2 regions of the Staphylococcus sp. 510 genome follow, and region 2 is predicted to be linked to the other one. Evidence: predicted binding sites of a transcription regulator. Region 2 holds the regulator's gene; the other holds the start of a gene.

Region 1 (8,286 bases), on a different contig from region 2:
TGGTCACGTCTTGACCTTTTGCAGTGATTTTATCAATAGGAAGAGACCCACTTAATAAGTCACTCTTTTTTACACCTTGTTCTAGACTACGTTTGACAGCATCACCAGTTAATTTGTGACCATTTTGGAAATGAATGTCATCTTTAATTTTAAGGGTAAGGGTATCATCAGATTTTTGCTTGAATGATTTAACCAATAGTGGTTTCACTTTACCATCTTTAGACATTTTGAATAATGACTCTAATGCACCGATTTTCACAGGCACATCCGTTTCATACGGCGCAATTGATGTTGTTTTTAATGGAATTTCAACATTAAGCGTATTTTTTTTATTTGTTGCATTACTGCTACAACTTGCTAAAATAAAAGATACTATAATTATCAGAATAGTAAATCTTTTCATGTCATTGACTCCTCTCTGTTTTCTAATCATGAAAATTTACTAAGTCGTTAATAAGGCATGTACGCATTGCATCGTTATGTATTTGAAATAGGTGCTGATTGAAGTAGTACATATATTAACCACCAATATTTTAATTATATATCTTATTACATGTAATTTAAATCTTTATACATCTCTTTTTGTAAAGTTAAATATTTATATATTTAGTTCATAGAACCTTTATAAGGGGATTCCCTAATTTTCGCTAAAAATGTGAATTTAATCACAAAAGTAATATGAATTAGTTTACAATTCAAGTTGAAAGGATTGGTATTATGGTAGGCAACATTTTAGTGGCACATGGAATGAGAAAAGGAAATCAAAATAAAGCCTTAGAAGAATTCATTACAACCTTGCTTAAAGATGAAGAGTACCATTATGAATTAGCATTTTTAGAGAGTGACACGCAGAGTTTGGAAATTACAATGGAAAAGATGATCGAAAAAGGAATCACACAATTTAGAATCGTACCGTTGCTAATTTTTAGAGCGATGCATTATATTGGCGATATTCCAAACATATTATCAGAGATGAAAGAAAAGTATCCGCATATTTCAAGTCAAATGAGTGAACCATTAGGCACACATCCTTATATGAAATCACTAGTAGAAAGAAGAATTGACGATGTGCAGCTAGTCGATCAATCATCCAAAACAGCAACAGTTATCATTGCACACGGTAATGGAAGTGGCCGTTTTACAAAAGCACATGATGAACTTAAAGCATTTGTGAAAACAATTGATTCGGATCGACCTGTTTATGCAAGAGCCTTATACGGCGATTTAACATTTAGAAATGATTTAGATGAGATATCAAAACAATATGATGAATTAATCATCGTGCCACTCTTTTTATTTGATGGAAGATTGGTCAATAAAGTAAAACGACTCATTGATGACATGGCTATTCATTGTATATTACACATCACACCGTCAATCAATTTTGATGACACATTGAGACTCATTATTCGAGAACGTCTAGAAGCACTCCGATTTTAAAAATTAAGACATGTGCCTTTATATCCAATCCTTTAAATAACTTATCTTAAGTGATAAAGGGGCATATATATGACTAAGAACAAATTAGTGATGATAGGAAATGGCATGGCTGGTTTGAGAACAATCGAAGAAATTTTGGATAGAGATCCGCAACGTTTTGAAATTACCATTATAGGTAAAGAAGACTACCCAAATTATAATAGAATCATGTTATCTAATATTTTACAAAATAAAATGACTGTGGAAGAAACCATCATGAATTCATATGACTGGTACGCAGAACATGATATTAAATTGATTAATAACGATCCAGTGACGATATTAGATAGAGCAAATAAGACCGTTATAACTGAGAGTGGGCAATCATTTGAGTATGATCAATGTATAATTGCAACAGGTTCAAAGGCATTCGTATTACCTATTCCAGGGTCTGATTTACCGAGTGTTATTGGATGGCGAACAATTGATGATACTAAACGCATGATGGAGATAGCTCAAACTAAACAAAAAGCGATTGTTATAGGCGGGGGCCTTTTAGGATTAGAATGTGCTAGAGGATTATTAGACCAAGGCATGGAAGTAACCGTGATACATTTAGCAGAATGGCTTATGGAAATGCAACTGGATCGAAAAGCAGGTCAAATGCTAAAAAATGATTTAGAACAACAAGGCATGCGCTTTTAATTACAAGCGAATACGCAAGAAATTCTTGGTGATAAAGATGTTGAGGCTGTTAGATTAGCAGATGGACGTGTGCTAGAAGCTGATTTAGTAGTTATGGCAGTAGGTATTAGACCTTATACTGAGGTAGCTAAAGCAGCAGGATTAGAGGTCAATAGAGGTATTATCGTTAATGCATATATGCAAACAAGTGATCCAAATATCTTTGCTGTGGGTGAATGCGCAGAATGTGAAGGTAAAGTATATGGTTTAGTGGCACCATTATATGAGCAAGGTATCGTTCTAGCAGATTATTTAACACAAAAAGAAACTAATGGTTACCATGGCTCCACTACATTTACATCTTTAAAGGTATCAGGATGTGATTTATATAGTGCAGGTACCATTGAAGAAACTGAAGATATTCATGGTATAGAAATATTTAATAGTATCGATAATCATTATAAAAAAGTATTTTTAAAAGACGGTGAAGTTGTCGGTGTAGTGCTATATGGTAATACAGATGATGGCTCTCGATTCTATAATATGATGAAAAAACATGAATCTATCGAAGACTATACGTTAGTCTCTTTATTAACAAAAGGTGGAGAAGATGCCAATGTATCCATTGAGGATATGGCAGATGATGAAACAATATGTGGCTGTAATGGTGTTAATAAAGGCACAATTGTAGAAGAAATTACTAAAAATGGACTAACATCTGTTGCTGAAGTAACAAAAATGACTAAAGCAGGAAATTCGTGTGGGAAATGTAAAGGGCAAATCGCAGATATTCTACAATATGCTTTAGGCGATGATTTTGTAGCATCCAAACCAACTGGTATATGCGCTTGTACAGATTTATCACGTGATCAAATTGTTACTCAAATTAGAGCCAAAGGACTCAAAACATCTAAAGAAGTGAGACATGTACTCAACTTCAAAGATAAAAATGGTTGCCCGAAATGTCGCCCAGCTATCAACTATTATTTGAACATGATTTATCCATATGAGCATAAAGATGAAAAGGAATCACGATTCGCAAATGAACGCTATCATGCAAATATTCAAAATGACGGTACATTTTCCGTTATTCCTCAAATGCGCGGTGGTGTTACAGATGCAGATCAACTTATTAGATTGGGAGAAGTCGCTAAAAAATATAATGTACCACTTGTCAAAGTGACTGGCTCTCAACGTGTGGGATTATATGGATTGAAAAAAGAAGAACTTCCAAGCGTATGGGAAGACTTAGGCATGCGTTCAGCTTCGGCATATGGTAAAAAAACACGTTCAGTTAAAAGTTGTGTAGGTAAAGAATTCTGTAGATTTGGAACACAATATACTACTCAACTTGGTATTAGATTAGAGAAGACATTTGAATATATTGATACACCTCATAAATTCAAAATGGGGGTGTCAGGTTGCCCTAGAAGCTGTGTAGAATCTGGTGTTAAAGATTTTGGTGTAATATCTGTAGAAAACGGTTTTCAACTCTATATCGGTGGCAATGGCGGTACTGAAGTAACAAAAGGACAATTACTAACAACTGTAGAAACAGAAGATGAAGTGATTCGTATTTGTGGCGCATTGATGCAATATTATCGTGAAACGGGAATCTATTCTGAAAGAACTGCGCCATGGTTAGAACGTCTTGGCTTTGAAAATGTGAAAGAAGTATTGTTAGATCCCGAACGTCAACAAGCACTTTTCGATAGAGTGATGGAAGCGAAACAAGCGATTCAAGATGAACCTTGGCAAGCAATCGTAAATGATAAAGCATCACAAAAAAACTTTGAAGTTGAGAGGGTTTAATCATGAAAAATATGCAGAAAATTAAAGTGTCTCGTATAGATGAGTTAACACCACTAATTGGTAAAAAAGTATTCGTAAACGATAAAGAGATTGGTTTGTTTTTAACAAATGAGGGTGAGATATTTGCAGTTAATAATATTTGTCCCCATAAGGAAGGCCCTTTGTCAGAAGGTACTGTAAGTGGAAGTTATGTTTATTGTCCATTACATGATCAAAAAATTGACCTTAAGACAGGTAATGTGCAGGAGCCAGATACTGGTTGTGTAAAAACATATCCAGTAGAAATCATAGATGGAGATATATTTATATGTCTATAAATGAATACGGAACTGTCTACTTAGTAGGTGCAGGTCCAGGTAACCCTAGCTTATTAACTAAAAGAGCACAACGGCTCATTGAAAATGCTGATATCATATTATATGACAGATTGGTTAATCCCTTTATCTTACAATATGCTAAGCCAGAAATAGAAATTGTTGATGTTGGTAAGAAACCATATACTAAGCATATTCAACAAGAAAGCATTAATCAAAAAACGATTGAAGCTGCAAGTAAACATCATCATGTGGTTAGACTTAAAGGTGGCGATCCCGCTATATTTGGACGAGTCCAAGAAGAAGTTGAAGCATTAAATAAGCTGAATATCGACTTTGAAATTGTGCCTGGTGTAACATCGGCAAGTGCAGCAGCGCAATCCATGAACTTAGGTCTAACGATGAGGAGTATAGCTAAAAACGTCACTTTTTCAACAGGTCATTTTAAAGATTCAAAAGATAATGACATTGATATTAGTACATTATTAAATAAAGGAACGCTAGCAGTTTATATGGGGGTTAAACGATTACCTAGAATTATTAAGCAAATCAGACAATATACATCTTATGATTACCCAATTGCTATTGTCTTTCGTGCATCACTTTTTGATGAGAAAATATTGACTGGAAATATCAGTAATATTGAGCAAAAGTTAACCCAATATAATGTAGAAGGATTACCAGGTATTTGTATCATTGGAGATATCATCAACTATTCACTACCTCAAAATAAGGCTAAGCATACAGAAATCATATATATTGTAAAAGGGAATAGAAATCACGCATTGGAAAAATGTGAATTATTATATGAACAAGGTTATGGATCCATGATTGAAGTAGATGAGACGTATCATTATTCTCAACAAGCATTATACAAATCAGTACTAAAGCAGTATGCACATCAATTTATTGAAATATAAATCCACAATGAATATTAACTATAACGCAGTGTCTATCTAGAATAGGCACTGCTTTTTTGTAGGGAATTTATAAGTGCAATTAGGACATTCCCTAATATATAAATATTGTGAAAAAATGTACAATCTAATTGAAAAGTTAGGAACGCATATATGAAGTAAAGGTCTAGGAGGATACTTATGGGGAAATTTGGATTAAATTTTTTTAAGCCAACTGAAAAGTTTAATGGTAATTGGTCAGTACTTGAAAGTAAAAGCAGAGAATGGGAAAAAATGTACCGTGAACGATGGAGTCACGACAAAGAAGTGAGAACAACACACGGCGTGAATTGCACTGGATCATGTTCATGGAAAGTTTTTGTTAAGAATGGCGTCATTACTTGGGAAAATCAACAAACAGATTATCTTAGTTGTGGTCCAGAAATGCCGGAATATGAACCAAGAGGATGTCCTAGAGGTGCATCATTTTCATGGTATGAATATAGTCCATTAAGAGTTAAATATCCCTATATCAGAGGTCAACTTTTAGAATTATGGCAAGAAGCACTTGAAGAAAATCATGGAAACAAAATAGCTGCATGGGCATCTATTGTAGAAGATGAAGAAAAAGCAAAACGTTATAAACAAGCACGTGGTATGGGTGGTCATGTAAGATCAAATTGGAAAGATGTAACTGATATTATTGCTGCTCAATTATTATATACCATCAAAAAGGACGGTCCAGATAGAATAGCTGGATTCACACCTATTCCAGCGATGTCTATGGTGAGCTATGCAGCTGGCGCACGATTCATTAATTTATTAGGCGGAGAAATGTTAAGTTTTTATGATTGGTATGCTGATTTACCACCAGCATCACCTCAAATTTGGGGAGAACAGACAGATGTTCCTGAATCAAGTGAATGGTATAACGCTGCTTACTTGATTATGTGGGGTTCAAACGTGCCATTAACACGAACACCAGATGCGCACTTTATGACAGAAGTGAGATATAAAGGGACTAAAGTCGTTTCTATCGCGCCGGATTATGCTGAAAATGTAAAATTTGCTGATAATTGGTTAGCACCTAACCCAGGTACTGATGCTGCAGTTGCTCAAGCAATGACACATGTTATTTTACAAGAATATTATATCAACAATCCTAATTCACGATTTATTAATTATGCTAAACAATATACAGATATGCCTTTTGTATTAATGTTAGATCAAGATGACAATGGTTTGAAAGCAGGCCGATTTTTAAGAGCAAGTGATCTTGGACAAGATACAACAAACGGAGAATGGAAGCCTGTGTTATTTGATAACTTATCAAATCAACTAGTTGTTCCAAATGGCACGATGGGACAACGTTGGGAAGATGGTAAACAATGGAATCTTAAATTAGAAGATGAAGATGGCAATGTTATTCAACCTAGTTTATCCATGGATGAAAGCGATTTTGAATTACAACAAATTCAATTTCCATATTTTGATAGCAATGGTGATGGTGTCTTTGAACGCCCTATACCTACTAAGAAGATTAAATTAGCTAATGGTGATGAAAGATATATTACTACTGTATATGATTTGATGGTTAGTCAATATGGTATCAAACGTTTTAATCATGAATTAGAAGCGACGGGATATGATGATTCGCATTCTAAATATACACCTGCATGGCAGGAAGACATTACAGGTATAAAATCTAGTTTAGTCGTTCAAGTTGCAAAAGAATTTGCCCAAAACGCTATAGACACAGAAGGGCGTTCAATGATCATTATGGGTGCTGGTATCAACCACTGGTTTAATTCCGATACAATTTATCGTTCGATTTTAAATTTAATTATGTTATGTGGCTGTCAAGGAGTAAATGGTGGCGGTTGGGCACACTATGTTGGACAAGAAAAATGTCGACCTATTGAAGGTTGGAATACGATTGCATTTGCTAAAGATTGGCAAGGACCACCTCGTTTACAAAATGGTACAAGTTGGTTCTATTTCGCGACAGATCAATGGAAATATGAAGAATCAAATGTCGATAAATTGAAATCACCTTTAGCGAAACATATTAAACATCAACATCCAGCTGATTACAATGTTACAGCTGCTAAATTAGGTTGGTTACCATCGTATCCTCAGTTTAATAAGAATAGTTTGTTATTCGCAGAAGAAGCTAAAGAAAATGGTGATGATTCAAATGAAGCCATATTAAAACGTGCGATTAATGAAGTGAAAACGAAACAAACAAAATTTGCAGTAGAAGATCCGGATTTAAGAAAAAACCATCCTAAAACATTATTCGTATGGCGTTCTAATTTAATCTCTAGTTCTGCTAAAGGACAAGAATATTTTATGAAACATTTATTAGGTACAAAATCAGGATTATTAGCATCACCAAACGAAGATGATAAACCTGATGAAATTCAATGGCGAGAAGAAACAACAGGTAAATTAGATTTACTCGTATCACTCGATTTTAGAATGACAGCGACGCCATTATATTCGGATATTGTTTTACCAGCAGCAACTTGGTATGAAAAACATGATCTTTCTTCTACTGATATGCATCCTTATGTTCATCCATTTAATCCAGCCATAGATCCATTGTGGGAGTCTCGATCAGATTGGGATATTTATAAAACACTCGCTAAAGCAGTGTCAGAAATGGCGAAGGATTATCTACCAGGTACATATAAAGATGTCGTAACAACACCGTTAGGTCATGATTCCAAACAAGAAATAGCAACACCATTAGGTATCGTAAAAGATTGGTCTAAAGGAGAGATAGATGCCATACCCGGTAAAACCATGCCTAACTTTACAATCGTAGAACGTGACTACACGTTAATTTACGATAAATATGTTTCTGTTGGACCGAAATTAGAGACAGATAATGTAGGGGCACATGGCGTTAGTTTTAGCGTGAAGGAACAATACGAAGAATTAAAAAGTATGCTAGGGACTTGGAATGATAAAGACCCTAATTCTATCAAAAATGATAAACCAAGAATTCACTCTGCTCGAAATGTAGCAGATGCAATGTTGAATATTTCATCTGCTACAAATGGTAAATTATCACAAAAATCTTATCAAGACTTAGAAAAACAAACAGGTATGACGTTAACAGATATTTCAAGTGAACGTGCGTCTGAAAAAATAAC
Region 2 (8,286 bases):
AGTAGAAAATCTACTTTCTAGTGTCTGGAAAAATAATAGTTATTTATAATTTTTCTTGTAATTCTTCCCATTCAAGCATTGCTTGTTCTAATTCTTGTTCGGTATTCGATTTTAATTCAGCTAGTTCATTGGATTTTACAGGATCGCTATAAACGTCGGGTTGTGTAAGTTGATGATCAATGTCTTCGATCTTTGCTTCACATGATTCGATGATGGCTTCACGTTGCTCGATTTCACGTTCTATTTTGCGTTGTTCGCGACGACGCTGCTTTTGGTTTTCATATGATGACGCTGTAGTCTGTTTAGTATTTGAGTGATTTGCAGACTCAATTTCACTCTCTGCTTTAGCTTTTAAGGCTGCAGCTTCTTCTGTTTTTTCAATATAATATTGATAATCACCAAGATACATTTTTCCACCATCATGATCTAGGTCAAATACTTTATTGGCTAATTGATTGATGAAGTATCTATCATGGGATACAAAGATAATAGTACCTGCAAAATGTTCTAAAGCTTGTTCTAACATTTCTTTCGAATCTATATCGAGGTGATTGGTAGGTTCATCTAAAATAAGTACATTATCACGTTGCAACATTAACAAGGCTAATTGTAATCTTGCCTTTTCGCCACCAGATAAATCATTGATAATTTTTTTGACGTCGTCTTGTACGAATAAAAAACGGCCTAATACTGCTCGAATATCTTTTTCGTTCATATTTGGATACTGGTCCCAAACATAATCTAAAATGGTTTTATTTGATTTGAATTCAGCTTGTTTTTGGTCATAGTAACCTATTTGTAAATTAGCACCAAATGTGACTTCGCCACCGAGTGGACGTTGTCTTTGAGCAATGGTTTTAATTAAAGTGGTTTTACCGACACCATTTGGCCCAATAATAGCGATGTGATCACCTTTGGATACTTCCAAATTAATAGGTTTAGTAATAGGTGTATCATCATAACCAATTTCTAATTGTTTGATATGCATGACGTCATTTCCGGTATTTCTATCAAATCCAAATTGAATGTTAGCACTTCTTGCATCAATCATTGGTTTATCAATACGCTGAATTTTTTCTAATGTTTTACGACGGCTCTTTGCCATTCCACTTGTAGAAGCTCTTGTGATATTTTTTTCTACAAATGTTTCTAACCGTTTAATTTCTTCTTGTTGTTTTTCATATTCTTGCATACGTTTTTCATAATATTTATCTCGCTGTTGAATAAATTGTTCATAATTACCAATATATCGTTTAACACTACCTAAAGCGACGTCATAAACTTGTGTAACGATTTTGTCTAAGAAATATCTATCATGACTTATAATGACAATTGCCCCTTTAAAGTAACGCAAATAATCTTCTAACCATTTTGTAGTTTCTAAATCGAGATGGTTGGTAGGTTCATCAAGTAATAATAGATTTGGTTCATTTAACAACATTTGTGCAAGTGATAATCGTGTTTTTTGACCACCACTAAAGTCATTAATAGGCTTATTAAAGTCATCTTCATTAAAATTCAATCCATGAAGAACTGTTTTAATTTTACTGTCATATTGATAACCTTCTAATTGCTCAAATTGATTTGATAAAGATTCATATTTTTCCATATGTGATTGATAAGTAGGTGTATCATACTCATTTGCATGGGCAGCTAACCAATCTGTTTCACGTTTGATTAATAGTTCCATATTTTTAATATGTTCAAATGGTTTTGACATTTCCTCGAACACAGTGGCGTTAGAGTCCAACGTCATTTGTTGTGTTAAATAGCCCATCTTAAGATTTTTAATCTTTGAAATGTGACCACTATCATAATCTTCAACGCCAGCAATGATTTTCATAAGTGTTGATTTACCGGCACCATTTCGTCCAACAACGCCTATTCGTTCACCAGTTTTCACTTCAAAATCAACGTTAGTAAAGATATCTTCACCATCGAACGATTTAGAGATGTCATTAAGTTGTAAAAGTATCATCCGACTTCACCTTTCTAAATATGCGATATCATTATAAACTATACATATAGTTTGATATGTTTAAATTTTTTGTTTATCATATTAATATTTATTTTACAGTATTAAGCTGTGTCTTGAAACTAGGATATTTATTTTTAAATTTTATTAATGTATAATTAGCAAGTATTCATTGTGAACAATTATTTGGATTTTTATTGTTGCAAACATATATACATAAAATTAAAACCGTTTAGCGTCGAAGGGAGACAAATAAAATGGCAAGTAACGTTAAAATTCCTCGAGCAACTTTAAAACGTTTACCGTTATATTATAGATTTGTGAGTAATCTAAAATCTAAAGGTATTGACCGTGTTAATTCTAAAGCTATTAGCGAAGCATTACAAATAGATTCAGCTACGATTCGTAGAGATTTTTCATATTTTGGCGAATTAGGTAAAAAAGGATATGGCTATAATATAGATAGTTTAATTGAATTTTTCAAAGCTGAAATTAGTGGTAGCAATGATATTAAAATTGCAATTGTTGGTGTGGGTAACTTAGGTCGAGCATTATTAACATATAACTTCTCAATTCACGATGAAATGACCATTACAGAAGCATTTGATGTAAATCAAGATGTCATCGGCGAACGAGTAGGCCGTGTTGTTGTAAAAGATAGCAAGACTTTAAAACATACGTTATCAAATCAAGATATTGATGTAGTCATTCTTACAACACCTGAACAGGTTGCCCAAAGTGTTACAGATGAGCTGGTTGAATCTGGTATTAAAGGTATTATGAATTTTACACCAGCGAGAGTGAGTACGCCAACTGATGTACAAGTACATCATATTGATTTAGGTATTGAATTACAGTCCTTACTTTTCTTTATGAGAAATTATGATGAATCAATGAAATAGCATATTGATCATTTGGAGGGACTTTTTATGAATGATAAAGTATTGATTCAAATAGGGTGTATGTATAAAGCACATTTACCTACATTAATATACATTCCAGGACAATTGGTATTGAACGGTCATACATTAGTGTTCAAGTCCTATTATACAAATCATAATCCTCTAAATTTAGAAATTGATGTTAAAAAAATTATTCGTTACCAAATACGTAAGGGGTTACTGGGACATAAATTATTGATTTACTATAACCAAACTTGGTATAAATTTAGTCATTTTAAAGCAAATGAATTGCAAGCATTAGTTCATTATATCGATGAAATACAAGCACATTAAAAAAGTGATGAGCAAGAGTACATCTTATCGAGATGTACTCTTTTTTTATTTTAAATAAAGCATTTCATTGATAAATGTGTAGAATTAAGAAACATATTATGATAGTGAACTTGAAATATAACACTTTATCCTGTAAAATAACTTAGTATTTATATCGGAAAAGGGTGATAACGTGGTTTGGATGATTATAAGCGGTTTGATCGTCGGCGTACTATTAGGATTTGTAATGCAACGAACACGCTTTTGCTTAGCAGGCGGTTTTAGAGATATGTATGTTCAAAAAAGTAATAAAATGTTCTATGCATTGCTTGTTGCTATTACAGTTCAAAGTATTGGTTTATTAATATTAACAAGTTTAGGTATAGTAAATGTTCCAGCACACACATTTCCAATTGTTGGTACAATCATTGGTTCTTTTGTCTTTGGCATAGGTATTGTATTAGCAGGTGGTTGTGCTACTGGAACATATTATAGAGCAGGAGAAGGTTTAATAGGTAGTTGGGTTGCACTCATTTTATATGCATTAACAAGTGCAATTACTAAGACAGGTGTTTTGTCACCAGTCCTAAAAGTAATTAATCAACCTACAAATGTCAATGCAAGTATGGCAGATACATTGCATATTCCCAATTGGATTTTAGTAATACTAATAACGTTAATTACTTTAATATTAGTGACAAAAACACTTAAAAAGCCTAAAGTAGCAGTCCCTAAATTAAAACAGAAGTATTCAGGCGTAAGACATTATTTATTTGAAAGAAGATATCATCCGTTTGTAGCGGCTATTGCAGTTGGTTTAATCGCTTTATTAGCTTGGCCAATGAGTAGTTCTACTGGTAGAGATTATGGATTAGGAATTACGACACCTTCAGCAAATATTGTTAATTTCTTAATTACTGGAAATACACAACTCATTGATTGGGGCGCATTTTTAGTTATAGGTATATTCCTAGGTTCTTACATTGCTGCTAAAGGATCAAAAGAATTTAAATGGCGTTTACCAGATAAGAAAACAATTAGAAATAGTGCAATTGGTGGCATTTTAATGGGCTTTGGAGCCTCTGTTGCAGGTGGTTGTTCAATCGGTAATGGCTTAGTTGAAACGGCGACAATGAGTTGGCAAGGCTGGATTGGTCTAGGTTCAATGATTCTAGGTGTATGGTTTATGAGTTACTTTATTTTTATTAAGCCAATGAAACAACTACAACAATCGACTAAAAAACAACAAACAACAGTTAAACAACAAACACAAACGACTTAAGGAGGAGTTATTATGGTATATGAATTAGGCACAGTTGGGATGGTTTGTCCTTTCCCTTTAATAGAAGCTCAAAAGAAAATGACTGAATTAGATTCTGGTGATGAATTAAAAATTGATTTTGATTGTACACAGGCGACTGAGGCAATCCCTAATTGGGCGGCAGAAAATGGTTACCCTGTTACTAATTATGAACAACTTGGTGATGCGTCTTGGACAATTACTGTACAAAAGGCGTAAAATAATGATAAATATAGATAGAGCATCCATCATGGGTGCTCTTTTTCTATTTATTCAACTAGAAATTAGTATTTTAAGCGATTACATTTATGATAGAATAGATATAAGTTTTCCAAAATATGATGGGTGAGTAACTTTTATGAAAAATATATCGGATATCGCAAAATTAGCAGGAGTATCAAAGAGTACGGTTTCTAGGTATTTAAATAATGGATCTGTCAGTCCAAAGACACGTTTGAAACTAAGTAGGATCATTAATGAACATGACTACCAACCGAATCAATTCGCGCAAAGTTTAAGAGCAACTCAAACACGTATTATAGGTGCTATCATTCCAAGGATGAACTCTTATGCTGTTGATGAAACAGTGAAGGGTATCGTAAATCAATGTCAACAACATAACTATCAACTGTTACTTAACTATACTGGATTACATATGGAAGCAGAAATTGAAGCCATTGAAACGTTATCTCGTAGTAAAGTAGATGCAATTATTTTAATGGCAACTGATATTACTGATAAACATTTGGAAGTGATTGATAAAGCTAATGTACCTGTCATTATTGTTGGACAAGCATATCCTGGTTTACATAGCATCACGCATGATGATTATCAAGCAGGATTAAAAGTGGGTGAGTGGGTAGGTCAAAGACAACCGCGACGTGTTGTATTTTTTAGTGTTACTGAGAAAGATATTGCGGTAGGTGTACATAGGAAAAGTGGTTTAATCGATGGCTTATCAAAATATCAAATTAAACCAGATATATTTGAAACCTCATTTAAATATGAAGAAGCATTAAAAGATATTAAGCAAACGTTAACAAAGATTAATGATGCTGACGTCATTATTGGTGCGACTGATGCCATTGCGTTGGCAATTCATAAATATCGTTTTAATTCAGATCAATTATTAAAACCAACAATAATTCATGGATTTGGTGGAGATCCTATGACACAAATTGTTTCTCCAATTATTCGAACAATACAGTTTAATTATTATGAAGCGGGACAACGTGCGATGCTTGAAGTTAGACAATTGATTAAGGGAGAATCTATTGAAGAATCCATCGTGATACCAGTGAAATTATAAAGAATATATTCAATTTATATGGAACCGATACCAGTATAAATGATAAAATATAAACATCATACTTACTAGGTCAAGTGACCCATGTCTATAGAATTTAGAAAACAAATTCTATAGACAATGCAAGTTGGGGAGAACAAGTATAAAGACATACATTTACATGAACGTGTTTGATATAGCATAAAGTTTCGATCTTAGGTGCAAACATCATGCTTAAACATAAGTATATGTATCAAGGGTTCTTTATTATTTATAAACTTAACCCCATTTACTTAAACGATTATTATAAAATAGGGGGATATGAATGACTGAATGGACTAAAGAAGAACGTTATCAACGAATAGAAGAGGTTGATAGCGATAAATTATTAAATTTAAAACAACAAGTACAATTATCTCCGTATAGACAAACTTTCCATATTCAACCAGAAACGGGTTTATTAAATGATCCCAATGGTTTAATTTATTTTAATGGAAAGTATTATGTCTCACATCAATGGTTCCCATTAGGCGCAGTACATGGTTTGAAATATTGGTTTAATTATACGAGTGACGACTTGGTTCACTTCGAACCTCAAGGAGTCATACTAAGTCCAGATACTAAATTTGATAGTCATGGTGTTTATAGTGGAAGTGCTTTTGAATTTCAAGGTCATTTATATTATATGTACACTGGAAATCACCGTGATCATAATTGGCAAAGACATTCATCACAAATGATAGCTAGAATGAAAGCTGACGGTTCAGTAGAGAAGTTTCCTAAACCTGTTATTAGCCAACAACCTGAAGGCTATACAAGTCATTTTAGAGATCCAAAAGTATTTCAAATTGAGGACCAATATTATGCGATTTTGGGTGCCCAAACTATGGATGAATTTGGTAGATTATTATTATATAGTTCGAAAGATATTGTGAATTGGCATTTCCAAGGAGAAATTAAAACATCATTAAACCAATTTGGTTATATGTGGGAGTGTCCTGACTATTTTGAACTGGATGGCCATGATATCATTATGTTCTGTCCACAAGGCATTGATAGTGAGGAAGATAAATATCGTAATATTTATCAATCTGGCTATATCATGGGTGATTTAAATCTAGATACTTTAGAGTTTGATCATCAATCATTTTTAGAATTAGACAGAGGTTTTGATTTTTATGCTCCACAAACATTTCTCGATAAAAATGGTCAACGTATCTTAATTGGTTGGATGGGATTACCAGAAACAACATATCCTACAGATGAAGAAGGTTGGGCACATTGTTTAACTATTCCAAGAGTATTAACTGTTGAAAATGGTAAGTTGAAACAAAGACCTATTCAAAGTCTAGAAAAATTAAGATATAACAAAGAAACTGCTTTAGGTTACGCTAATAAATTTACAACGAAGTTACATCCTTATGAGGGTAAACAGTATGAATTAATCATTGATATTTTAGAAAATGATGCTTCTGAAGTTTATTTTGAGTTAAGAACATCAAGATATCAATCGACAATGATTTCTTATAATAAGCGTGACAATAAAGTGACGCTTGATCGAACTGATAGTGGTTTGTTACCAGGTAATGTGGAAGGTACTACACGTAGTACAAAATTGGATTCAACACTAACTCAGTTACGCATATTTGTAGATACATCAAGTATAGAAATTTTCTGTAATGATGGTGAACGTGTATTAACTTCAAGAATATTCCCTGCGGAAGAAGCAACCGGTATTAAAACTTCTACTGAATCAGGACAAGTTTATTTACAATTTACGAAATATAATTTGAAAGGTGATCTTTCATGAGACGTTTATTCGCAATTGGTGAAGCGCTAATCGATTTTATGCCAACAGTAACTGATACTGCACTTAAAGACGTGGAACAATTTTCACGTCAAGTAGGTGGTGCACCTTGTAACGTTGCTTGTACAGTACAAAAGTTAGGTGCACAAGCTGAAATGATTACGCAACTTGGCAATGATGCATTTGGAGATATTATCGTTGAAACACTACAAAATATTGGTGTTGGTACTGGTTATATTAAAAGAACAAATGAGGCGAATACAGCACTTGCTTTTGTAAGTTTAAAGGCAGATGGGCAAAGAGATTTTTCATTTTATCGAAAACCATCTGCAGATATGTTATATGAAGCTCAAAATATTGAAGATATAGACATGGGTAAGGGTGATATTTTACATTTTTGCTCTGTTGATTTAGTAGATAGCCCAATGAAACAAGCACATTTAGCAATGGTTGAGAAATTTGAACAGCAACAAGGAACTATTGTTTTTGATCCTAATGTCCGATTGCCTTTATGGGATAATGAAGAGGATTGTCGTAACGCTATACTGACATTTATACCTAAAGCACATGTTATAAAAGTTTCAGATGAAGAGCTTGAATTTATTACGGGAGAGCATGATGAATCTAAAGCGATTGCATCGCTATTTGTAGGTCATGTTGAAGCGGTAATTTATACGCAAGGTGCTAAAGGTGCCTCAATTTATT

What was found. Region 2 encodes Rex, which represses fermentation and respiration genes when NADH is low (regulators of the CRP and FNR family bind a similar motif). Its sites were predicted from a motif close to TTGTGAAATATTTCACAA; they were not measured.
Region 1: AC2D8K_RS07790 (nitrate reductase subunit alpha) is a predicted target of Rex. The motif match lies at 5,255-5,272, and genes of this name have one in related genera.

The regions. Positions count from the first base shown of each region.
Region 1 covers NZ_JBXVVK010000008.1:82,280-90,565, forward strand. Annotated here, with positions in the region: gene nikA (nickel ABC transporter substrate-binding protein) at 1-403, opposite strand, end outside; gene AC2D8K_RS07770 (sirohydrochlorin chelatase) at 718-1,440, shown strand; partial or broken gene nirB (nitrite reductase large subunit NirB) at 1,510-3,915, shown strand; gene nirD (nitrite reductase small subunit NirD) at 3,918-4,232, shown strand; gene cobA (uroporphyrinogen-III C-methyltransferase) at 4,223-5,149, shown strand; gene AC2D8K_RS07790 (nitrate reductase subunit alpha) at 5,327-8,286, shown strand, end outside.
Region 2 covers NZ_JBXVVK010000006.1:16,118-24,403, forward strand. Annotated here, with positions in the region: gene AC2D8K_RS05665 (ABC-F family ATP-binding cassette domain-containing protein) at 44-1,978, opposite strand; gene AC2D8K_RS05670 (redox-sensing transcriptional repressor Rex) at 2,233-2,877, shown strand; gene AC2D8K_RS05675 (hypothetical protein) at 2,905-3,210, shown strand; gene AC2D8K_RS05680 (YeeE/YedE family protein) at 3,383-4,471, shown strand; gene AC2D8K_RS05685 (sulfurtransferase TusA family protein) at 4,484-4,708, shown strand; gene AC2D8K_RS05690 (LacI family DNA-binding transcriptional regulator) at 4,848-5,798, shown strand; gene AC2D8K_RS05695 (sucrose-6-phosphate hydrolase) at 6,100-7,584, shown strand; gene AC2D8K_RS05700 (carbohydrate kinase family protein) at 7,581-8,286, shown strand, end outside.